Regions from separate parts of the Clostridium sp. DJ247 genome, predicted to be linked through region 2. Evidence: riboswitches for the same ligand, from Rfam matches in the RefSeq annotation. Region 2 holds a riboswitch; each other region holds the start of a gene.
The links. Region 2 has a riboswitch for thiamine pyrophosphate ahead of thiS (sulfur carrier protein ThiS). Riboswitches for the same ligand answer to the same signal wherever they lie in the genome.
Positions count from the first base shown of each region.

Region 1: it holds a riboswitch for thiamine pyrophosphate, as region 2 does, so the genes downstream of both, thiD (bifunctional hydroxymethylpyrimidine kinase/phosphomethylpyrimidine kinase) here and thiS (sulfur carrier protein ThiS) in region 2, are expected to answer to the same signal.
Region 3: it holds a riboswitch for thiamine pyrophosphate, as region 2 does, so the genes downstream of both, thiC (phosphomethylpyrimidine synthase ThiC) here and thiS (sulfur carrier protein ThiS) in region 2, are expected to answer to the same signal.

Region 1 is NZ_JABAIW010000023.1:47,461-49,667, forward strand. It holds gene HGI79_RS10920 (hypothetical protein) at 175-594, shown strand; TPP riboswitch at 701-801, shown strand; gene thiD (bifunctional hydroxymethylpyrimidine kinase/phosphomethylpyrimidine kinase) at 986-1,789, shown strand; gene thiE (thiamine phosphate synthase) at 1,823-2,207, shown strand, end outside.
Region 2 is NZ_JABAIW010000044.1:9,329-11,535, reverse strand. It holds gene thiF (sulfur carrier protein ThiS adenylyltransferase ThiF) at 1-725, opposite strand, end outside; gene thiS (sulfur carrier protein ThiS) at 727-921, opposite strand; TPP riboswitch at 1,147-1,255, opposite strand; gene HGI79_RS16320 (Lrp/AsnC family transcriptional regulator) at 1,427-1,903, opposite strand; gene HGI79_RS16315 (AsnC family transcriptional regulator) at 1,872-2,207, opposite strand, start outside.
Region 3 is NZ_JABAIW010000102.1:1,339-3,545, forward strand. It holds gene thiC (phosphomethylpyrimidine synthase ThiC) at 151-1,464, opposite strand; TPP riboswitch at 1,712-1,819, opposite strand; gene HGI79_RS21850 (hypothetical protein) at 1,903-2,169, opposite strand.

The DNA of each region.
Region 1 (2,207 bases), on a different contig from region 2:
TATGTACTTTTTTATAACCTATGTGGTCTTTATATTATAAAAATTAATTTGTCGCTATTGTAACATATAATTTGTAATAATATAATTAGTAATGTAGAAAAATAAAGTAATTTACAAAATTTCCATAATGTAATATGATTGATATGTACTTATTGTCGAATAAGGAGATTTGAAATGGAAAATTATCTAAATGTTACAGATTTATATTATAAAGATGTAGAAGAGTATAAAATTGATATTAATACTACTCTTTCTTGTATGAGTTCTACCAGCGAAAGACTGATATTTGCTGTAGTTGCAGAGAAATCAGGTATAACTCGTTTTGTAATACGAAAGTATCCTGAATTAAGAAACTACATACTAGAAAAAATTATATATTACAAGGAAATACAGGTTATAAACAAAAAAATAAATAGAGCTGTCAACAACTTACTTAAAGCAAATAAAAGTCTTACTTTTATATCCATAATAAATAAATGTAGACTAAGCTCAGATATTATCTATGGAAATGAATATGTTAAAGAAAAAGTTCGAAGTGTATTAGTTGAAAATAAACATAATATAACTACTAAAAAAAACTGCACCCGCTTATAAAGAAAGACTTAATATTTGTCTAAAAGGCATAATACTTATGCTTTAGTTATTACTATTGTACTATTGCATATTTTCATATATATAGTACAATAGTGGTAATTAAATAAACCCTTTGTGGGGGTGCCTTCTAGGCTGAGAAGAGTTATCTCTAACCCTTTGAACCTGACCCAGATAACACTGGCGTAGGGAAGCAAACATTATCTTTATAGTTATGTATATTTCAGTGTATTGCTTTTCTGCAATACATTTTTTATTTTCATTCTAGTAATTAAAATAATATATATTTTTTCACTGTTTTATCCTTATTATCTTAATGTTCTTCGTTTAAAGTCTGGATTAGGGGTTGTATTAACTCAAAGTTTTCTAACACATATAAATAGAGGTGGTTTAAATGAAAAAAGTATTAACAATTGCAGGGTCTGATAGTTGCGGCGGAGCTGGTATTCAAGCTGACATAAAAACCATGAGTTCTCTTGGAGTCTATGGTATGAGCGTAATAACTGCAATAACTGCACAAAATACATTAGGTGTACAAAAAGTAATGGAAGTTACACAGGAACTTATTGAAGCTCAGATACGTTCTATATTTGATGATATAAATGTAGATGCTGTAAAAATTGGTATGGTTTCAAATAGCAAAACTATAGAGATAATAAAAAATCTGCTAACTGAATACAAGGCTAAAAACATAGTTGTAGATCCGGTTATGGTATCAAAAAGTGGCTATTTCTTACTTAAACCAGAAGCAGAAGAAGCTATAAGACAACTAATATCTATTGCAGACCTAGTAACACCCAATATACCTGAAACTGAGGTTTTAACAGGTATAAAAATTGAAAATGAAGCTGCTATGAAAGAGGCTGCTTTGCTAATAAAAGAAATGGGTGCAAAAAATGTACTTGTTAAAGGCGGCCATAGATGTAATGATGCTAATGACATCTTACTTTCTGATGACAGTTTTATAACGCTTGAAGGTTATAGAATAGATACAAAAAATACTCATGGAACAGGCTGTACCCTTTCTTCTGCCATAGCTTCTCATTTAGCTAAGGAACACAGCATACAGGAAGCTGTTTCATTATCAAAGCTATATATAACAAAAGCTATAGAAAACTCATTTTCTATAGGTCATGGTGTAGGTCCTGTAGGACATTTTATAGAAGTTTATAAGAAAGCTGGTGTGTCTTTTGAATAAAATTAAGAATTTACAGAAGGAAGGTAAAGTTATATGACAATAGATTATAGTCTATATCTCATAACAGATAGAAGTTTTTTAAAAGGTAGAAGCTTAAAAACTGTTGTAGAAGAAGCAATTCTTGGAGGAACTACTATTGTTCAAGTAAGAGAAAAAAATATCTCCACTAGAGAATTTTATAAAGTCGCAGTAGAAGTTAAAAAAGTAACTGATTACTATAAAGTTCCTTTAATTATAAATGACAGAATAGATATTGCTCAAGCTATTAATGCAGATGGAGTACATCTTGGACAAGATGATATGCCTTTATCTATAGCCAGAACTATTCTTGGCAACGATAAAATTATAGGTATATCTACTGGGACCCTTGAAGAAGCTATGGAAGCACAAAAAGGCGGTGCTGATTATTTAGGAATTG
Region 2 (2,207 bases):
AGACCACACCCCGGCTTGGCCTCATTTTCTCCATCTCCTATTAAGTAAAAGTTATCTTTTATCTTTTTCGTGGCAATAGTATTACTTGAAAAATATCCAGCCATACCTGAAGCTGCTATGATTTTTTTGTCTTTCATTTTACTTAAAACCGTATTTACTAATACAGCTTTAGAAACAGGGTTGTCAAAAGCTTCTACTATTATATCCACATCTTTGAAAATATCTATAATATTATTTTCATCTAAAAATGCATCTTTCTTTTCAACTCTAACAAATGGATTACAATCACTTATTATTTGTTCTAAAGCATGAGTTTTTTTCATTCCTAAATGCTTAATAAAGTATTGTTGTCTATTTAAATTACTAGGTTCCACAACATCAAAATCTACTAATACAAGCCTTCCAATTCCTACTCTAGCAAGAGATACAGCCACATTTGACCCAAGTCCTCCAAGTCCTGCAATACCTACACTACATTCTTTTATTTTGTTATGAACAAAAGGTGTATGTCTTGCTAAAAGCATGGCTTCCATGTCTTCTAGCTTAGGTATTTCTCCTTTTTTTATAAATACTACCTTATCATTTTCATTTAATACATAATCTTCTTTTATGATAAAGCCATTATACACAACTATATCAGCATCTTCTTTAACCATACTTCTTAATTGAAAAACTGTAGTATTCTGCTCTACTTCTGTTTTTCTCTCATTTAAGAAAATATTCATGTTAACCGCCTCCAACAAATCTAATTATTTCAACCTTAGAGTCAGTGCTTAATATTTTTACTGAAAATTCATCTTTATTTATTATTTCTAAATCTACTTCTACTACCACCTTATTTGAATCTAATTTCAATTCTTCCAGCATTTCAGTTATAGTGATTCCACCCTTAAAATTTATAGCTTCTCCATTTATAATCATTTTCTCACCTTCTTTCCTATGAAGTAAAACTTATGCAAAATTTCTTAAAGCTAACTTCTTAAGTTAGTTTATACCATAGCAAACTGGCACTAATACCTTCGCTAATTAAAGAGAACCTCTTGTTCTAGGTATAAAATGGATAAAAAACAAAAAGGAAGCAAAAAAGTGCTTCCCTCATAATTCTAAATAAGACCAAATTTTGTGTTACTAAAAATAAGCATAACACAAAAACATCCATTCTCTCCCTACGTTGGCATTACCCAAATCAGGTTATGAGGGTAAGGAATAACATTCCACTCTCAGCCTATTAGTATAGACTCCCCTTAGCTATTAAATTTTTACAGGTTTATAAATTCAATTTATCATAATTCAAAAATAAAATCAATAACCATGTCAGGCTTCATTTGGTTAAAATTCATCTATATGGATTTGTTACATAAAAATATCCCTCTTAACTATACTCTTTAAGTTGACCTGCAGGAACCATAAATGCGTGTTAGAATAGTTATTTCTCTTCTACGAAATATTTCATACTACTTTTTTTTAATTCTCTTGTACTATATAAAATTTTATAATCTGTTATCTTAATAACATCAGCTATTTTTTTAATAACATTTTCACATATTTCTCTACTCTCGCTATGTATCATAGTAAATAAATTATATGGCCAATCTTCATAAGTTTGCCTTTCATAGCAATGTGTTACTTCACTAAAAGAACATATTAAATTTCCAATGTGCTCTATCCTTTCTCCTGGAACTTTCCATACAACCATAGCATTGGCTTTAAATCCGGCTTCCCTATGAAATAACACCCCACCTATCCTCTTTATAATACCCCTATGATGTAAGGTATTTATGTTAGCTAACAACTCTTCTTCAGTAATTCCAAGCTCTTCAGCTAATTTCTTATAAGGTTCATTACATAAAGGAATATCTCCAGATAATCTTTTAACTATATTTTTTTCTAATAAGCTTAGCATCATCTATCTCCCTTAACATATTAAAAGTAGCGTTAATTTTAAATAATCTAACTGCCGGTAAAGTAAGTACTTTTTCTAACTCACTTTCAACCTTTATACTGTTAACAATTTCATCTACTCTATCTTTAGATGGTGCAATTATAGTAAACCAAATGTTATAATAATAATTTCTAACATAATTATGTGTTATCTCGTTAAACTTGTTTATAATCCTAGCTACTTTATCAATTTTTTCATCAGGTACACTTATGGCACACAATGTACTGTAATAACCTAATTTCTTAGAATCAACAATTCCGCCTAA
Region 3 (2,207 bases), on a different contig from region 2:
AGTTAAGAAAATCTTAGCTCAATCAATATTAGTTAATAGAAATTTGGAAATATAAAATAATGAAATAATAAATAGTTTAAAGGCAGGTAAATTTATTACCTGCCTTTAAACTATTTATTTTCTAAATATTTATCCAATAGCCAACTGCCACTAATCATCATCTCTTAACACATTTAGATTCTTACCGCTCAATATTTTATTCATATTTCTAACAGCACACATTTTTCCACACATAGTACAAGTATGTTCATCTTCCGGCTGTGATTCTTCTCTGTATCTTCTAGCTTTTACAGGGTCTATAGCCAAGCTGAACATCTTTTCCCAGTCAAGTTCCCTTCTTGCTTCACTCATAGCGTTGTCCCAATCTCTAGCCCCTTTAATTCCTTTTGCTATATCTCCTGCATGGGCAGCAATCTTAGAAGCTATGATACCTTCTTTCATATCATCTAGATTTGGAAGTCTTAAATGTTCTGCTGGAGTTACATAACATAAGAAATCCGCTCCAGAGGAAGCTGCTATTGCTCCACCTATAGCTGATGTTATGTGATCATATCCTGGTGCTACATCTGTAACTAGTGGACCTAGTACATAAAATGGTGCATTATGACATAGCTTCTTTTCTAACTGCATGTTAGCCTTTATTTCATCTAAGCTCATATGTCCTGGTCCTTCTATCATAACTTGTACATTTCTCTCCCAAGCTCTTTTTGTTAACTCTCCTAGTGTCATTAATTCTTTTATTTGACTAGGATCTGTAGAGTCTGCAATAGATCCTGGACGACAGGCATCACCTAAACTTATAGTTACATCATATTTTTCACATATATCTAATACTTTATCATAATGTTCGTAGAATGGATTTTCTTTATTGTTAAGCTCCATCCAAGCAAACATCAAAGCTCCACCTCTTGATACAATGTTTGTAAGTCTTTTATTTCTTTTAAATACTGCTGCAGTCTCTCTGTTAATTCCTGCATGTATAGTCATAAAGTCTACGCCATTTTTTGCATGTTTCTCTATAACATTTATTAACTCATCTTCAGTTATATCACTTAATTCTTTATCATAAAAACCTACTGCATCATATATTGGAACTGTACCAATCATAGCCGGAGAAACTTCTACTAGCTTTGTTCTAAATTCTTCTGTTTTACCAAAACAGCTTAAATCCATTATAGCTTCAGCTTTCATTTCTATGGCAACTCTAACCTTTTCAAATTCATCTTCTATGCAGTTGCAATCCTTTGAAATACCTAGGTTAACATTAATTTTTGTTCTAAGTCCTTCACCTATACCCTCTGGACTTATGGACTTATGATTCTTATTAGCTGGTATAGCCACTCTACCAGCTGCTACTAGCTCTACTAAATGATTAACATCTATATTTTCCTTCTTAGCTACTATTTCCATTTCTTTTGTGATTATGCCTTTTTTGGCAGCGTCCATTTGTGTTGTATAGTTCATTATAATCCATCTCCTCTTTAACTATTTATTTATACTTTAGATTATTCTTATTACCAATTAATAGATATTTTATTAGCTTTAACTGTCTCATAACCTCTACAAATAATACTATGATAATTATTAAAAATACTCCGTGTAACGTAAATAATTTCATAGTTCATGTAATAAAAAAGGAGCTTTACAGCTCCCTCATAATTCCTTTATAATAAAATATACTTATATAGAAACTATCTACAAAACATATTTCTTACCTTACAAAGTACTTCCCTACGTTGGTGTTAACCAAATCAGGTTATGAGGGTCAGAACTAACAGTTCTATCTCAGCTCATTATATGAGCCCCCCTAGTAGTATTAAGTTTTTAACAATTTCAATTATACCATAGATATTGTTTCCTATCAAGGCAGTATTTTCTGAAGCGTATCTATAAACCAAATATTTAATTTTTATCACTCTCTATTTGATTCTTAAGTCTTAATATTTCACCTCGGCTTAATTCTGTCAATTCCAATATTTCTTCAATATCTATACCCTTTTTGATCATTTTTATAGCTATTTTTTCTATTCCTTTTTCTATTCCTTCCTGTTTTGATTTCTTAAATCCTTCTTCAATCTTTCTACCTAAATTGCTTACCATATCATCCACCTCCATTTCTGATGTTTCCTTATATGTCCAAACTTCATTATCATCAATCGAATCGTGCATGCTTAGGTTTATTATCTAATAGTTCCTTTGTAAAATCT